One region of the Desulfosoma sp. genome, then DNA from elsewhere that is predicted to be linked to it. Evidence: riboswitches for the same ligand, from Rfam matches in the RefSeq annotation. Region 1 holds a riboswitch; the other holds the start of a gene.

Region 1 (9,010 bases):
ATCACGACCGCGCTCAAAATAAGCCCTGTAGCCCATGCGGGCTTAAATGCAAAACTGTGCCATAAGGACGGGGCTTTGAACGAGGCGAAGGTTCGGCCGTCATTGTTTAAAGCCCAACGCACTCGGGCTCTCATGCGCAGGGCTTCCGATTCCGGCATGGGTTCCGGTGTGCCGGCGGCTTTAACCCGCTGCATCAACTGTTTAAGGCGACGGCGTTCCGTCGTGCAGGCGTCGCACTGGGCGGCATGAGCACTCCATCGGGAACATTGTTCCTCAGGCAATTCATCAAACACATCAAGGATGAGCGTCTCTTCAAAGTTCTTACAGCCCCTCATGGTGTCGCCCCCCGTGTGTCCTCACCGTAGCCCATGGCCGTCAGCCGATCGCGGATGGTGCGCGTAGCGCGAAACAGATGGGTTTTGACCGTCCCCAAGGCCATGCCCGTCATCTCGGCGATTTCCGCAATGGTCATTTCCTCAAAAACCTTTAACACAAAGACGGTGCGTTGCTTTTCGGAAAGTCCTTCCATGGCTTTGCGCACGTTCCGTTTGAATTCCTTCGTGGAAAGGTCTTCCAGAGGATTTTTAGGCCCTGGACCCTCTGCACCGCCCGGAAGATCAAAGGGCATCTCTTGATTTTCTTGGTTTTCAAGAAGGCGCCACGGAAGGATGAACTGAAGGCGCCTTCTTTTTCTCTTCAAAGCCAGCAGGCTCGCGTTGATGGCAATACGGCGAATCCACGTTCCCAGCGAAGATCGACCTTCAAACTGACCGATCTTTCGAAAAACCTGAATCAGGGCTTCTTGGGTCACGTCCATGGCTTCATCGCGATCGAACCCGCACAGAGGGTAGGCCACGGCGAACACCATGTATTGGTAAGTGGCGATGATCGCATCCATAGCCTCCGCATCTCCCGCCTGGGCTCGAAGGACCAGTTGGATCTCATCCCCTTCGGCCGAGCCGTCACCCTTGTTCGAACGTTCCTTGTCCACTGCTCGAGCGGTCAAAGGCTCATCCGCAGGCAGGTGCAAAGAGTGGGTCACAGAAAAGCCTTCCGTGCGGGGATCATCACGCGGGTGTGAACCGCCTGACCGTGCTGGTTACCAGCGGTCGCCCGTTTCAAAAATCAGGGACCATCCTCCATCCCCGACGTAACCTCCCACATAAGGGCCGCGTGACGCCGGGTAGTATCCGCACACAGGATAGCACGGTTGGTAATAATGGTACACATCTACACGCCGTGGCGGCGGCGGCGCGTACCGATAGAGCTTGTACGGGTAGTAGTGGTGAACCACGGTCTTTTGAGGCGGGCATGGGGCCGGAACATAGATGTAGCTTTTGGCGTATTTCGGCTTGTGCGCTTCAGCTTTGGGCACAACACCCACCGCCACGAACACCCCAACCAGTAAGACCATCATCCAAACTTTGCTTTTCTTCGTCATGGTCGCTCTCCCTCAAGAAGAATCTTTTGCCCCTGCGATGACACCCTTTCTGATGACGCTTCCTTTCAAAGGGTTTACGTTAAACGCGGGACCTCTCCACAACACGCCCACAGACTTGCCCTGAGGCGAAAACTGTGCCAAGGTAGCACGGAAGTCCCTGAAAAGAAGACCTGAAACATGCTCTTGTCCAGAACTTTAGGCCGAAGCAAAAGGACACGTCGATGATGCACGTGCTGGTGGTCGGTGCCGGAGCCATGGGTTGTCTTTTGGGAGCGCGCTTCGCCATGGCAGGAGCGCGCGTTCTCTTGCTGGACGTCGATGTGGAGCACGTGGAGGCTATACGACGCCGTGGGTTGCATCTTTACGAGCTCAATGGAGAAGAAAAACGCGTGTGCATGGACGCTTCCTTTACGCCTGTCCCGTTCAAAGGCGGTGCGGATCTGGTTCTAATCATGGTCAAAAGCTATGCTACAGGGCAGGCGCTGCAGTTGGTGCACCCCGACTCCATCACGACGCATACCCTTGTCCTCACGCTGCAAAACGGCTTGGGAAATGCTGAGACACTGGCTGGGCTTGTGGGGCCGGAAAGGGTCCTTGTGGGGGTCACAGCGCAAGGAGCCACCAAGGAGGGGCCAGGGGTGGTGCGCCACGGCGGGATCGGTCCCACCTCTTTCGGCAGCTTCATTGGAACTCAACCGCCTGGAACTCAAATACTTTTGGACCTCTTTGCCGCATCCGGTCTGGAAGCCACCTATCGGGAAGATATTTACCAGCTCTTGTGGCAGAAACTGTGTGTCAATGTGGGTATCAATGCCATCACGGCTTTATGCCGGCTGGCCAACGGGGAGATTCCCCGCATGCCGCCGGCACGTCGCTTGTGCGAGGCCGCGGTACTCGAAGCGCTCATGGTGGCGCGAGCGGAAGGAGTGAGCCTTTCTGATGACGTTCTGGACCACGTGTTGGCCGTGGCGCAGGCTACGGCCGATAATCGTTCGTCTATGCGCCAAGACGTGGAAGCGCACAGACCTACGGAAATCGACGCCATCAACGGAGCCGTCGTGCGCTGTGCGCAGAAACACGGCTTGACCGCTCCTGTCAACTGGACCCTCACCCAACTGGTCAAAATCAAGGAGTCCACCTATGGCCACAGAACAGAAGCGTGATGAGCAATCTATGAAACCTGCACCCCGAGTCACTGTTCCAGCGGTCATGGGGGCCAAAGGCCGGCGCAAGCTGACCATGCTCACCGCCTATGACTACTGCACGGCTCGGTGGGTGGATCGCGCGGGGGTGGACATGATCCTTGTGGGTGATTCTTTGGCCATGGTCATGCTGGGCCATGAGGACACGCTTTCGGTGACCATGGAGGAGATGCTGCACCATACGCGCGCGGTGGCTCGTGGTACGCAGCGAGCCTTGGTCATCGGAGACATGCCTTTCCTGTCATACCAGGTCAGTGTTGCCCAGGCTGTGGAAAACGCCGGGCGTTTTCTCAAAGAAGGGCGGGCTCAGGCTGTCAAGCTGGAAGGCGGGGCCTCGGTGTTGCAGCAGGTGCGCGCCATTGTGGAAGCAGGTATTCCGGTTCAGGGACATCTGGGCTTGACCCCACAGAGCATCGCGAAACTGGGCGGTTTCAAGGTGCAAGGAAAAGACCAGGAAGCGGTTAACAAACTTTTGGAGGACGCTCTGGCCCTCTCTGAAGCCGGCTGTTTCAGCCTGGTTCTGGAAGCCATTCCGGCATCCGTGGCCCAGCGCATCACGGAAGCAGTGCCCATTCCCACCATCGGGATCGGGGCCGGACGGGCCTGTGACGGCCAAGTTTTGGTGATTCACGATCTGGTGGGCCTTTTCGATCGGTTCGTTCCGCGTTTTGTGAAACAATACGACGCCCTGGGCCAGAGGATCATGGAGGCGGTCATCCGATACCGTGACGAGGTGGAAAAAGGGGTTTTTCCCGGCCCTGAGCACACTTTTGGTGCTATCCCGTCGTGATGGGTGTGACAGCAGAATTTCTTGCTGAATCCGCGGGCTTCTCGACAAAAAAACAAAGGCGGCCATGAGGCCGCCATCGCCCAGTGGAGAGAACGAGCTTCCAAGGCCTCGAAAACCCTTGTGCAGGGCATTATATTGCCTAAGCGGCACGAGGTGCCTATGGAATTGCGGCTGACTGCAGCATGCGCGCCCAATGACATGCCCTTCGGCATTCGGTGCGTCACCTTGAAGACCACCACAACCTGGTGACACCACAGCGCCTCCCTGATAAAGGGCTTTGAACGTGTAATGCTACGGTTTTGGCTGAGGGCTTTGGGGGGATGTCGTAGAATGCCTTGTCAGTTCTTGTCTCCGGATCGAGGTATTGCTTGTTCTTACTTTCAGTGGAGGGTCCCTTGGAAGGCTGTTCGAAAACACTTTCAGTGGGAGCGTTGTAAGCCGCGATGGCTGATCGCGCCTTGCAATGCTCCTACAACTTCAAGCCGAAAGGACGCGGCCAAGCCATTGTGAGACACGCTCCTGGGCGAGCGCGAACGTGCGGACCACCGGTTCCTTCAAATCCAATCGGATGAGCGAACCTCCGGCAATGAAAGGAAGGGCTCTTGGGTGTCCGGCAATGAGGAAACCTCGTTCGAATAGTCCGTTCGTTGAGCCACGCAGGGCGGCGCCAAGGCCACGAGAGAGACGTTGCTGGATATCCTCCTTCGAGCGCACCGTGGTTAAGGAGGTTCTGGTGGTTTTCCGCACTTGACACGCAGCGGGCTTCTTGATAACGAAACTCCGTCCAGGTGCTTTTCGGCTTAAAAGGGAATCCCGTGAAAATCGGGAGCGGGCCCGCCGCTGTGATCGGGAACGAAGGCTGCATTGAAGCCACTGCCTCGCGACTTAGGGTGGGAAGGCGCAGCTTGTAGGATGATCCGAGAGTCAGAAGACCTGCCTGGGCGACGCGCGCGTCCGTGCCCTCGGGCCAGCGGGGCATGACGGCCAAGAGTCCGCTCGGATGAAAAAGGGAGATCCCGGGTTTCTCAGAGACCCGGGTTTTTTTATGCCGCACCATGGGGTCGCGGGCCCCCTCATGGAAACCGACCAAAGCCTGGAAGGCTGTTCGAATCCGCCTCGAAGCGCCACGCGCACCGGCTGCGCTTTTGATCTGCTCTTTTCGGGGTGTTGGACGCCTTCCCAAACCGCGGAGGGGTGAATTCATGACTCCAAGACGTATGCACCACTTGGCAGGATCCCATTGGAGGATGTTCTGCATTCAAGCGGCAAATTTGTCCGGCCCGTTATCTGTGCAGACTAAAGAGCCCGTTTGGGGAGGAAGAAAGCCATCGTGGAGCGAGGTGTTTGGGGCGGTCGCCTTATTCGTGTGCTGGGTTCTAGCCATTCCCGGGCTGGCGGCGGAACAGCCCCTGTGGAGGGCGCACGATGTGGTGGTGACGGCGACTCGAACGGCCGTGCCGCAACAAAGTCTAGGGATTTCTTCCGTCGTCCTCACGGAAGAAGACATTCGCGCGCGCCGGGCTTCCGATGTAGCGGAGCTTCTACGCGATGTGGCCGGATTTCAGCCCGTTCGATATGGGTCTCGGGGATCGCAGACGGTGGTCTTTCCTCGAGGCGGTGAGCCCAACTATACCCTTGTGCTCATCGACGGAGTCAAGGTGAACCTGGGCGGCGGCGATTTTTATTGGGAAAACCTGACCACGGACAATATCGAGCGCATAGAAATCGTTCGTGGGCCGCAAAGCGCCCTTTATGGCTCCGATGCCATTGGCGGCGTCATTCAGATTTTCACCAAGTCAGGCTATGGCCCGGCCTCGGTGGAGCTTTCCACGGCCCATGGTCTTCGATCGGATCGCGGACGTTACATGGGGGAACATAGCGTGCGAGTCTCGGGCGGTACCGACCGTTTCGGGTATTCAGCCGCCTACGGCCGAATCGACGATGGTGGAATACTGCGCATCAATAACGATTATTGGAACAATACCGCCAGCACACGTTTGGACTTCTTTCCCAAGGACAATTGGGAGCTGTCCTTCACGGGCCGACTCACTGATGCCAGGTATGAATATCCTACAGAAAGTTCCGGCGACAGGTACAGTCCTTTGGATCCGGATCAAACCCAAAGGGAGCAGGACGCTGTCATAGGTGTTTCTGCCAAGGTGCAGAGCACGGCGTGGTGGGAAAATGTCGTGAGTGTGGGCTATCATAATAATCGGCGCCGCAATTTGGACCCCTACAACGAGGCGACCGATTATGCCGATTCTTTCGGACGGTATAATGAGGCACGTGCCACCTTGGACTATCACGCCAATCTGACCTGGCAGCCCGCAGCGCGTTTTACCTCGGTTTTGACTGTAGGATATGAACGGGATGAGGAAAGCTACAGGCAAGAGACCTTTTATTTCGATGCCACGAAACTGAGTGCGGATCGCTCCAATAATGCCGTCTATGTTCAGGATCAGGTGACGCTTTTTGAACGCCTGCACGTGGTGGGCGGCTTTCGTGTAGAAGACAACAGCGCCTACGGCACCGAGGTGACGCCTCGAGGAGCGGCAGCTTTGGAGATCAAGGAGACGGGGACGACGCTGCGGATGGCGGCGGCCAAAGGCATCAAGGAACCCACGTTTTATGAAAACTTCGCCAATGATTCCTGGACGTTGGGAAACCCTGACTTGGACCCCGAAAAGGCCACATCTTGGGAGGTGGGGGTTTCGCAGCGCCTGGGAGGGCGGCTGCAGGCCTTCGCCACCTATTTCGAAAATCATTACAAGGACCTCATTGCCTACGTGCCCACACCTTTTCCCGCACCCCCGGAAAGGACGCCGAACTTTTTCAACATTCAAGCGGCGAAAACCCGTGGTGTGGAATGGGGACTGGAAAGTCGCGCTTGGGATAACCTCATGGCCGGGGTCAGTATGACCTTTCTGGACACGGAAGTCACAGACGACGGAGGGATAGATTCCATTGCCTTTCAGGAAGGCAAAAAGCTTTTGCGACGTCCTCAAGTGGGCGCTTCCGGGTGGGTGGACTACCGCTGGAAAAACCTACGGTGCCGCTTCCTCGGCCATTACGTGGGAAGTCGGGATGATGCAGACTACAGGGATTGGATGGCACCCAGGCGGGTCACTTTGGACGACTATTTCATCCTGGATGCCATTCTTTCCTACGCAGTGACGGCGCACGCCCCCTTGAAAGACCTCGAGATTTTCCTCAAGGGAACAAATATTTTGGATACCGACTATGAGCAGGTTTTCGGATATTCCACGCCGGGTGCGGCGTTTATGCTGGGAGCGTCGATGAAATTTTAGAAGCCCCATGAGGCGGGGCTGTTACTGGAGCCTGTTCGCAACAACACCTTCAGTAGGAGCGCCGCAAGTTGCGGTTCCTTCTCGCGCCTTGCGGCGCTCCTCCAGCCTCACGCCGAAATGAAGTGGCCGAACCATGGTCGAACAGGCTCTTGGCAGGCAATTCATTTTCGGACGGGCATGAAGCACCGGAGGGCAAACGGTTACAAGAATCCTTGAGTCGTCGCCTTCGCAGAGACTGCATTTTATGGGTAATGGATGCATCAAGGGGATATTGAGGGGAATTCTTTGGGCCGTGGTTGTAGCGGCTTCTTCAGCACAGGCTCGCGAGGTGGTGGATCTTGTGGGCCGAAGGCTCCGTGTTCCCGATGTTCCCCAAAGGGTGGTGACTTTGGCGCCGAGTCTGACGGAGATGGTTTTTGCCTTAGGATCCGGCCATCGAGTGGTCGGAGTGAGTCAGTACAGCAATTATCCTGCCGAGGTGCAGGCTCTCACGAAAGTCGGGTCTTACGTGCACCCGGATGTGGAAAAAATTGTGGCTTTGAAGCCCGATCTGGTTCTTGCCATCAAGGACGGAAATCCCAGGGAAGTGGTGGAAAAGCTGGAACAAGTCGGCATTCCTGTCTACGCCGTGAACCCTAAGACGCTCCGCCAAGTGATGGAAACCCTTCTCGCCCTTGGGAATGTGCTGCACGCTCAAGAAAGAGCTGAGGCTCTGGTGGCTGACATGGCGCGGCGACTTCAGTCTGTAGACGATGCCATAAAGAATGTCACTTACAGACCGGGGGTTTTTTTTCAAATCGGTGTGTCCCCCATTGTTTCCGTGGGAACGGAGACCTTTGCCCACGAGCTCATTGTTCGAGCGGGGGGACGAAACGTGGCCGAAGGTCCCGATCCGTACCCACGGTTCACTTTGGAACAGGTCATGACACTTAGACCGGACACAATCATTGTCTCATCCATGGAACGCGCGCAGATCTTTGACCAGGTTCGGGAACAGTGGCTTCGGTGGTCGGGGATTCCGGCAGCTGCCGAGCACCGCGTTTATTTGGTGCCGTCCGATCTCTTCGACCGACCTGGTCCTCGATTGGTGGACGGCTTGGAGCTGTTGGTGAGGATGCTGCATCCGGAACTCTCCAATGGTCGTCGATAAAGAGCTTCATGTGGCCAATGACATGCACCGACCGATCACGATGGCCCGCATTCTTGCGGTGACCCTCAGCTGTGTAGCAGGGCTAGCCGTAGCCGTGATTTTTGGTATGGCCGTAGGATCTTCGGGTACGGATTTCGGCGCGCTTTTTCGTTCCCTAAAAGGTCAAGGCGCCGTGGATGCCACCACGTGGACCATCTTTTGGCAATTGCGCTGGCCGAGGGTTTTACTGGCCATGGAAACGGGGGCGGCCTTGGCTTTAGGAGGGCTGGTGTTTCAGGCGTTGTTGCGAAACCCGTTGGCGGAACCTTACATTTTGGGCACATCGGGAGGAGCGGCTGTAGGTGCCATTGTGGGCATTCTGGTGGGCTTGTCCCTCTTTCCCGGCGTGAGCGCGGCGGCCTTTGGATCCAGCGCCCTGTCCGTGACCCTGGTGTTGATTCTGGCTTCCAGTCGCGGTGGGCTTCGCCGGGATGCCTTGATTCTTGCCGGGGTCATGGTCAATGCCTTTTGTGGGGCCCTGATTCTCTTTTTTATTTCCACCACTCAAGATGCACGCCTGCATACCATCCTGTTCTGGCTCATGGGAGATCTCTCCCGAGCTGAGATATCCACAGTTTATCGTCTGGGTGGGGTTCTCGCCGCCTGTTCGACGATTCTCTTGGCCATGGCCCGCTCCATGAATGTGATGTTGATAGGGCGCGATACGGCGGAAACCCTTGGCGTGCCCGTCACATGGACGCGATGGTTTCTTTTTGGGGTGACCACCTTTATGGTCAGTGCGGCGGTCTGCGCCACAGGACTTCTGGGATTTGTCGGGCTGGCGGTGCCTCACGGCTTGCGCATGCTTTTGGGGCCGGATCATCGCGTGCTGGTACCGGCCTGCTTTTTCGGCGGTGGTGGGTACCTGATTATCTGTGATGCTCTGGCCCGCTGGATTCCCAAGCACGGCGAAATGCCCGCCGGCGTGGTCACCGCCTTGATCGGAGCTCCCTTGTTCATTGTGCTCTTGCGCCGAACTCTTCGATGACAACCATGGTCGCTCTCAAGAATGTGTCGTTTTCCTATGGCGCTATTCAAGCGTTAGATGACGTGTCTTTGGCTGTGACCGAGGGGGAATTT
Region 2 (9,010 bases), on a different contig from region 1:
TTTTCCTGGACACATATTCTTCCAAAGAAGGGATGTAGGGAAAGTCGGGATGATAAATGCCTTCTGATGGGATTTTCCGTGGAGGGAGGACCGACGATTCGGTTCCATTAATGACGTCGTGAATGAAATGAAGCAAGTGTAAAAAGTTTTCCACTCCTCCAAAAAGAATATAATTATTGATGGTGTTCCAGACGCCGTTTTCAAGCCCATCGGCATGTTCGTGCGCAAGGAGGACCGCTTCTTCATCCCCGCCCATAGGCTGAATGTGTAAATAAGGCCTAGTCAAGCCCTGAGCTCGGCGCTCTTGCATGGCCTCGAGAAGAGACGCCAACGCCGGGCACGAGTTTTTTCCTCCATGCAGGGTGATGAGAACCATGTGGGCTTTTAAAGCCTCTTGCACGAAGGCTTCAATGCGAGCGTTGTCAAAAAGTTGGCTTCGCGTGCGGGCTGTCACGGACACCAAGCCGCCTTGAGCTAGATAGCGCGTCACGGCACGGCTCAAACTGGGAATTTCCCCGGCGGTGGCGCTAAAATACACTATTTTCAAGGCACTCATTTCTCTCCTCCTTTCCCCCTTTGCGCCTTAGAGCCATCCGGAATGCCGTTTGGCTTCTCCCATAGTTCCCAAAGCGTTTGATACATGGTGCACACCAGCGACGCATGGTGGGCTGTGTTATAGATCAATCGACTGGGACATTCCCCGGGGCAAAACCGCCGAATGTGACACGTGGCACAATCGGCCCCCCGGGGCTGAGCAAGGCCGCAGAGGCGCCGCAAACGCGTGGTGTCGGGGTGCCACACGGTGCCGCAAGCCCAATCCTTTTCGCCGCATGTTTGGCCGCAGGGAAAGACGGATCCGTCTGGTCGCACGGCAAGACTTTCTCCTTTGGCTGCTGGGCAAAACACGGATGTGCTGGACGATGCCTTTGCCCGTCGGAGTCTGTCCAGTTCTCGAAGTCGCAAGGGTTGATGGCGATGCTGGTTTACAAAGAGGACGCTTCGATAAAACCTTTGCAGACCGACACGCAGGCTGTGGTGCTTAGGCGGCGCCACATGGCCTTGAAGGGCATGCCCTTTGACGGTGAGCAGATCCAGGGCGATTCCCTGGCACCACCGAAACGTCCCCACAAAAAGGGGCAACAAATCCAGGGTGCCTATAGAGGCTTCACTGACCACAGCCGTGATGCGAAAAGGAACTCCCGCCGCTTCTAAACGTCGGATTCCAGCGACCGTCTTCGCCGCACCGCCCCGAAGATTTTCTTGTATCGGCGGTGGGCCGTCCAAACTAATGCCCACTTGAATCGCATAGCGTCGAAAAAGATGGATTAACTCCGAAGTAAGTCGAGTCCCGTTGGTTTGAACGGCCAATGTGGCCGGAAGCCTTCTCCGCTGCAGCGCTTCAGCGGTATACGCAATCAAATCCGGCTCCAGCGTGGGCTCGCCGCCGCTGATCTGAACATGAAAAAAACGACCGGAGCGTGCGGCCAATGTCAGAGCCTGATCCACCACCTCGCGGCTCATGGCCTTGGGCGCCCCTTGGTTAGGGCGGTAACAGTAGGCGCACCGAAGGTTGCAGCCCTCGGTCAGCCAAAGGATGAGGTATCGAACCGTAGGAAACATCAAGCGCCTTTAGGCAAGTGTGCAGCCACCATCTCCTCACGCAGCTCCATGGACAAAAAAAAATCCTTGGACCTTGAAAAGGACCCAAGGATTGCACCCATTTTTCTTCATCCATTGGCATACGGGAAAAAGAGGTGCGTTTCCCCATGACAGCCATCACCCAGTCGCCGCCGAGGCGACAGCTTTCGACCACAGGCAGGTCTTCTGACTTCCGGATCCTTCTACTCCCTGCACCTTCCCGGCGTTTCGTGAAACACCAGTGGCTGTTTGATCAGGTTTCGTCCCCGGTTACAGCGGCGGGACCGCGCCGGATTTGCACCGGCTTCCCTTTTGGGCCCTTCAAGGCACCTGTGGTAGCCTCTTTATGCCCATTGGCCTCAACGGAGTCAAGCCGAAATGACTCTCCCACAAAAGCCTCTCAGTGTTTGCAATCCTATGCGCTGGGCAAAAATGCCTGCGATGGAACAGGGTGACTTAGGTGGTCCGACTGGGTTGACAACCTGCGACCGGATTGTGTACATTAACATTAAAGGCATTTCAAAACCACCTCGTGGACGCTCATTGTGGTCGCGAAGGCCACAGCGCGAAGGGCATCTTCGTGCAGTGGCCTTTTTCATTTTTTTTTCGAAGGGTACGAGAGGGAGGCGTCTCATGATGGGGCTGACAAAAGGTTTTGTTTTGGCGGTCATGATCCTGGCTGGCGGTTTTCTGGGCTTAGGTGCCTCACGCCTCTGGGCTCTTGAAGAACCTAGTTGGAACGTACTTGAGGAGGTCGTTGTCACGGCAACGCGGACAGAAAAAGCGACCGCTGAGGTTCCAGCGTCGGCTTCGGTCGTCACGGCTCAGGAGATCGAAGCAAAGGGATCCAAAACCTTCGACCAAACCCTGAGTCATTTACCTGGAGTTTATGTGCGACGGGGCAAGGGTTTGATGGATACCCTTTCTTCCATCAGTCTGCGCGGCATTCCTGACCCAAAGCGAACTCTGGTGCTTGTGGACGGTATTGCCCTCAACAATCCGTACACCGGCAACGTGAAATTCGGCGGATTTTACCCGGAAGAATTGGAACGCGTCGAAGTGGTTCGAGGTCCTTTTTCCAGTTTGTATGGCGGGTATGCCATGGGCGGCGTGGTCAATTTCATAACTAGGATGCCCGAGAAGCGGGAAATATGGGTGAAAGCAGGCTATGGAAACGGTTTTCAAGGGGGAGAGGCCATGGAAGACCTTTCCAGGCTGTACCTATCATACGGCGATAAGCTGTGGGACAAATTCAGCTTCATCCTCAGTTACGGTAGGCAGGACACCAACGGCTATCCGACGGATCTTAATCTCACGTCCAAAGCCCCGCCTGCGTCGGTGTCCGGTTGGAAGGAAACCACAGACAGGTACGACAAGAAAGCCTACCTGGTGGGCGATAAAGGAGACAATACATGGTGGGATGACGGTTTTACGGCCAAAGCGGCTTACTTTTTGACACCGAAAACACAATTGGGCATGACATTCATGTACAACCGGTATGAATACGACTACGATGATCCTCATACCTTCCTTCGCGATGAGTCAGGAAATCCTGTCTGGTCCTATAAGGGTTTATCTGAATCCGGGTTTCTTCCTGGAGGCGGGGGGCGTGCTCAAGGACTCTATAGCGTCGACTTTGAGACCCAAGACTTCATGGATCTGAAGATCACGGGTAAAGTAGCGTACTTGAAGGTGTATGAAGACTGGTACGTGACGACCATTTCAGGAGCCACACGCTTTGGCGGTCCTGGATACGTCAGCAATACGCCTCAGGAATCACTCACCCAAGAACTTCAGCTCACCGTTCCCCTTAATTCCATCGCGGGCGGCTCCTTTTGGGGTCGTCATACTGTAACCTTGGGCGAGACCTTCAAGACCGGAAAGTCCAACACCAAAGAAAAAAACCTGACGGATTGGCGTGACGAAGATTCCACCACAAATCTTCGCTACCAATCCGAAGGAAAAGATCGTTTCTGGGGTTTGTATGTTCAAGATGAGATATCCATTCTCGAGAACGTGACCGCCTATCTGGGCCTCCGCCAGGATTGGTGGAAAACCTTTGACGGTTTCGTGGTCGACTACGACACCAATAAATGGACTCCAAAGCCGGGTTACCCCAAAGCCTATCGTGAACGCTCCCATTCGTCCCTAAGTCCAAAAGCCGCCCTCGTCTATAAACCGACAGACGGCACGACCCTTCGCACTTCCGTGGGCAAAGCCTTTCGACCGCCCACACCCTACGAGCTTTACCGCACATGGACCTCCTCATCGGGTGTCACCTACGCGGGAAACCCCTCATTAAAGCCGGAAACAACGGTTTCCTGGGATTTGTCCATTGAACAGAGACTCTGGAAAAACGCCAAAGGCTCTGTCACCTATTTTGAGAACTACATGAAAGATTTCATCTACCGACAGACGGTGAGCTCGACCTACCAAGAACTTGCCAATGTCGGTAAAGCCGAATCTCGTGGAGTCGAAGCGGGGCTTGAACAGCGTCTTTTTGAATGGCTCACGTTCTTTGGCAACGTGACCTATACGGATTCTGAGGTGACCCAGAACAAAGCCAAACCGGCAACCGAAGGCAAGCGCCTCACCCAAATGCCGCTCTGGATGACCAATTTGGGAGCTCGCGTCGCTAAAGGTCCTTTGACTTTCTCCATTGAAGAGCATTATGTAGGAAAACGTTACAATGATGATACCAATGCCGATCGCAAAGACAACGTGTACGGCTCCTACGATCCCTACTGGATCACCAATGTGGCCGTTTCATACCAGGTGAAACCTTGGGCCAAAGTGTCCCTGTTGGTGGACAACCTCTTTGATGAAGACTATTACAGCTATTACAAGGCGCCAGGCCGTTCGTGGTTCGCAGAGTTGTCTGTAAAATTTTAGTGATTTTTTCGGAAAGGTTTTCTGTGCTTTGGGCGTGTCGAAGTCAAAACATTTTTCTCGTCTTGTGGGCCGCAGCCTGGCTGTTGAGCCCCGGCATAGGGCACGGGCAGCAGAGTTTTTTAACGTATACAGATAAATTCCAGCGAACAGTGAAAATCCACGTTCCTGTCTCCCGAGCTGTCTTGACCGTTACGTACGAGCTCATTCCGGTTTTGAGGCTCTGGGACCGGATTGTCGGTGTGTCTCGTTGGGCGGAGCAAGAATGCGAAGTCTACCGCGCCCTCGTGGAAAACCATCCGGAATGGCGGCGCCCGCACGTGGGGACGGCCGCCGACATGAATGTGGAAACCATGTTGGCGCTACGCCCCGATCTCGTCGTGACCTGGGCCACGCAAATCAAGGGCATTGATTTTCTCGAGAAAAAGGGCATTCCCATCATTGCCGTTTATCCGGACAGCCTCGAGGAACTTTTCGAAATGATTCGCCTTCACGGTAGGCTTTTCGGTGTCGAGCAAAGGGCTGCTGAGGTTCTCTCGGGGATGGAGCGTTTGTTGCGTCGGGTGCGGGAGCGGACGGACCGCATTCCGCCCGGCGCCAGGCGTAAAGTCGTCTATGTGTATGGAAATCCCACGACGGTCGTGGGCGGCCTGGGCCTTATGAACGAGGTCATCGCCTTGATAGGGGCTGATAACCCTGCGTCGTCCCTAAAACAAAGGACCGTCGATGTGCCTCTCGAACGTATCCTTGGCTGGAAACCCGATGTGGTTTTTATTTGGGGTCATGCCAGATATGGAGAGGAGGAGATTCTCGGCAGTCCCTTATGGCAGCATGTGGAGGCGGTGCGTCAAAACCGCGTCTACAAGCTTCCCAAATGGTCGGCCTGGTCTCCTCGGTTAGCGCTTGCCGCCCTTTGGATGGCCCAAAAAACCTATCCCGAGATGTTCGCCGACCTGGATCTGGACGCAGAGATCGACGCCTTCCATCAAAATTACTATGGCATTTCCTATAGGTCCTTGGGAGATCTTAATTTGAACCATCGTTTAAGCCCTGCTGAGCGGTGACGAGAAAATTTGCGGCCTCTGGCTCTTGAATCATCACCGTCGTCTCACGGCGCGCCCCGCGTGACGGCTTCTCATGAACAAAGGGTGCACGAAAATGCCTTTTGTTGGAGCGGCGCAAGCCGCGATTTATTGTTGCGCCGTGCTGTACGGGCCCTATGAATCAAGACCAAAATTCGTGTTGCCGGCCCGGCCCGGTTTGGGGTCACTATGGTGCTGTGCTCTTCCTCGCCGAGCCGAACAGCCGTGGAAACCCATTCTTGGACAGGCTTTATGGAAGGGTTTTCACGCCGGGCCGCCCGAAGAGGCACGCGCAATTCCAATGGCTGTCGTTTCTAGCCTTTGGTACCCGTAATGCCCCGCTGAACTTCTGAGCTGCTTTCCATAATGTCCATGAAAGGACGGCGGCGAAGCCGGTGAGGAAGGACGAGTTCGGCGGCTATATCCACATCCTGACGTTCCACCGACGTTCGGCCCTCATAAGCCGCATTGGTCTTGGCAGCTTTTAGCATGATGATGTCTGCCCGATGCCCGTCAACCCCCACTTCTAGACAATAGGACGCAATGTGGAACAGGATCGAGCGGTCCACAGTGACTTGAGGGTAAAGGGTCCGGGCGGTTTCGATGCGTTCCACAAGCTTTTGGGAAGCCTCTGCCCAAAGAGCGGTGAATCCATCCGGGTTTATATCAAAAGCCGCACGCCGCTCCATAATTTCCACGCGGCGTTCCACGTCGCGAAGTCCTTCCACATGGACGCACAGTCCGAAACGATCCAGGAGTTGGGGCCGAAGTTCGCCTTCTTCCGGATTCATGGTTCCAATAAGGGTGAATTGTGCAGGGTGAGAAAAGCTGACGCCTTCACGTTCGATGGTGTTGACGCCCATGGCGGCCGAATCCAGAAGGACGTCCACCACGTGATCGTCGAGAAGGTTGACTTCGTCAACGTAGAGAATGTTGCGGTGTGCCGCGGCGAGGAGGCCTGGTTCCACGCGTTTTTCGCCTTTCTTCAAAGCCTGCTCCAAATCCAGGGTTCCCACCACGCGATCTTCCGTGGCCCCTACGGGTAGTTCCACAACGCGGATTTCCCGCTGCACCGTAGGGACGGGCTCACCTGCCATCACCCGGCGGCTGCAATCCAGGCGTGGGCATTCGGGACACACCCCTTGAGGATCTCCTTGAGGGAGCTGAAAGGGACATTCGTCCACGACCTCGATTTTGGGCAGAATGTGTGCGAGCGCTCGCACAGCAGTGGATTTGCCGGTGCCTTTTTCCCCTCGGATGAGCACTCCGGACAAGGTCGGGTTGATGATATTGAGCACCAGGGCCAGTTTCATGCGTTCTTGGCCCACAATGGCCACAAAAGGGAACAACTTGGCTGAGCTCATTCCATGACCTCCTTGACAATGCGCACGAGTGTATCGGCTTTGAGATCTTCAATGCGAAAGTAAGCGGCGTTCATGACGGCGGCGAGTTTTTTTGCCAATCCGAATTGAACGATGCCCATCTTTTCCGTGTCGACGACAATGGGGTGAATGCGTCCGTCGTTAGCCAATCGTTCAGCGATAAGAAGGGCTTCTTCCACGGGTTTACGGTTTCCTAGAGGCACGTTCGCCTTGCCGTCGGTGACGAGAATGAGCAAGGGTTTAGCCGTCGGATCCCGCAGCAACACGTTTCGTGTCAACTCATAAGATTTCACAAGAGCGGCCGACAGAGGTGTGCGACCGCCGACGGGCAGGTCTCGCAAAAGCCTTGCCCCTAACTCCACCGAAGAAGTGGGCGGCAGTTTCAGTTCAGCCTCGTTTTTGCGAAAGGTGATTAACGCCACGCGATCCCTTTTCTGATAAGCGTCCACGAGCAAGGACATGAGAGCCCCTTTGGTGGCCGCCATTCTTCCGTGAGCTCCCATGGATCCGCTGGCGTCCACCACAAACACGAGGACATTGCCGATGCGTTTTTCCCGCACTTTCTGCCGAACGTCCTCCGGAGATAAATAAACCGCCAGAGGTGATGAGTCGCATAATTCAGTCCGACGTTTCACCTGATGCGGCGCGGCCGCGCGCAAGGTCGCGTCCAGGGCCACGTCCCGCCCGTCTCCTTGCTGGGTACTCTTGACATACCGCCCTTGTTTTTGTCCCGTGCGCGTTCGACTGCGACGCCCTGAGCCTCGGCGAAAGAGGCGATCCTTCGGGGCCGTAAGGGGTCTTACTCTAAAGGTGTCCCCAATTTCGAAAATGCGTTCCACAATGTTTGCAGACATCTCATTTTCATTGGGCGTCGTGGGCGTTTCTTGGGATTCCGTTTCCTGTGGTTCCTCAGCAGGGCCCTCAGGGCGTTGAGCGGAACTTTCCCTGGAATCCTCGGGAGGCTGGGGCTTCTGGTTTTCTTGCTCCTTTGGATTGCTGGGTTCGGACGACTTCTCGTCTTCTTCAGAATCCTTGGGCGGTTGAGGCGGTGGTGGCGGGGGAGGCGGCATCGCTTCTCTGCGACGGTGGAGAAAAACCATCGAAGCCACATCGCGAATGTCTTCCGCCGTCACCACAAGTCTTTTGGCAAGGGCTGCCGAAGCCTTGGCGGCCTGTTCCAGGACCAAGTCGGCCCTATGCCCCGCCACGTTCTGTTCTGAGGCCAGCTGGGCAATAAAGGAACGCAAGTGCTGAGGCAACCGCACCTTTGGAAGCAGTTCGCGGGCAGCGAGAACGCTCCATGCCAAGGCATGGTTTTCCTTTTCAAAGTCCGCGGAAAAACCTTCGGGATCCGTATCAAAGCACTCGCGCCGCACCATGAGTTCCACACGGCTTTCCAGACTTTGTTCGGCGGTGATTTCCACGCACAGTCCGAACCGATCCAGAAGTTGAGGTCGCAATTCACCCTCTTCAGGGTTCATGGTGCCGACGAGCATAAAGCGCGCAGGATGGGCAAAGGATATCCCCTCACGCTCGACACGATTCCAACCTGAAGCCGTGGCATCGAGAATAAGATCGGCGATGTAGTCGTCCAAAAGATTGATTTCGTCCACATAAAGAATGCCACGATGCGCCTTGGCCAGCACGCCGGGATGGAATTGACGCCTGCCGGTTTTGATGGCGTCCTCAAAATCTATGCCCCCCACAACACAATCTTCGGTGGCGTTGAGCGGCAAAGTCACGATGGAGATGCGACGACGCGCCACAGGCACAGGGGGCGTGAGACCTCGGCATCTTTCACACCATTCCTCTGGTCGTTCAGGGTCACAAGCGTAAGCACAATCCCGAATCACGCGAATTTCCGGCAGAACGGCGGCTAAGGCCCGCACAGCCGTGGACTTGGCTGTCCCCTTTTCGCCGCGGATGAGCACGCCTCCAATGGCCGGGTTGACAGCATTAAGAAGCAAGGCCTTTTTGAGTTTTTCCTGGCCGACGAGAGCCGTAAAGGGATACACTTTG

What was found. A riboswitch is a leader RNA that binds a small molecule or an ion and turns the genes downstream of it on or off. The one in region 1 is predicted to bind cobalamin.
Region 2: another riboswitch for cobalamin. It lies ahead of ACUVSA_RS10310 (radical SAM protein); the one in region 1 lies ahead of ACUVSA_RS01290 (TonB-dependent receptor plug domain-containing protein).

What each region holds. Positions count from the first base shown of each region.
Region 1 covers NZ_JBRAHS010000001.1:273,444-282,453, reverse strand. Annotated here, with positions in the region: gene ACUVSA_RS01315 (anti-sigma factor family protein) at 1-335, opposite strand, end outside; gene ACUVSA_RS01310 (RNA polymerase sigma factor) at 332-1,042, opposite strand; gene ACUVSA_RS01305 (hypothetical protein) at 1,100-1,441, opposite strand; gene ACUVSA_RS01300 (ketopantoate reductase family protein) at 1,663-2,604, shown strand; gene panB (3-methyl-2-oxobutanoate hydroxymethyltransferase) at 2,582-3,433, shown strand; cobalamin riboswitch at 4,203-4,388, shown strand; gene ACUVSA_RS01290 (TonB-dependent receptor plug domain-containing protein) at 4,774-6,741, shown strand; gene ACUVSA_RS01285 (ABC transporter substrate-binding protein) at 7,034-7,891, shown strand; gene ACUVSA_RS01280 (FecCD family ABC transporter permease) at 7,914-8,918, shown strand; gene ACUVSA_RS01275 (heme ABC transporter ATP-binding protein) at 8,924-9,010, shown strand, end outside.
Region 2 covers NZ_JBRAHS010000014.1:24,642-33,651, forward strand. Annotated here, with positions in the region: gene cobN (cobaltochelatase subunit CobN) at 1-556, opposite strand, end outside; gene ACUVSA_RS10310 (radical SAM protein) at 553-1,620, opposite strand; cobalamin riboswitch at 1,798-1,987, opposite strand; gene ACUVSA_RS10315 (TonB-dependent receptor) at 2,272-4,530, shown strand; gene ACUVSA_RS10320 (ABC transporter substrate-binding protein) at 4,500-5,591, shown strand; gene ACUVSA_RS10325 (ATP-binding protein) at 5,924-6,973, opposite strand; gene ACUVSA_RS10330 (putative cobaltochelatase) at 6,970-9,010, opposite strand, start outside.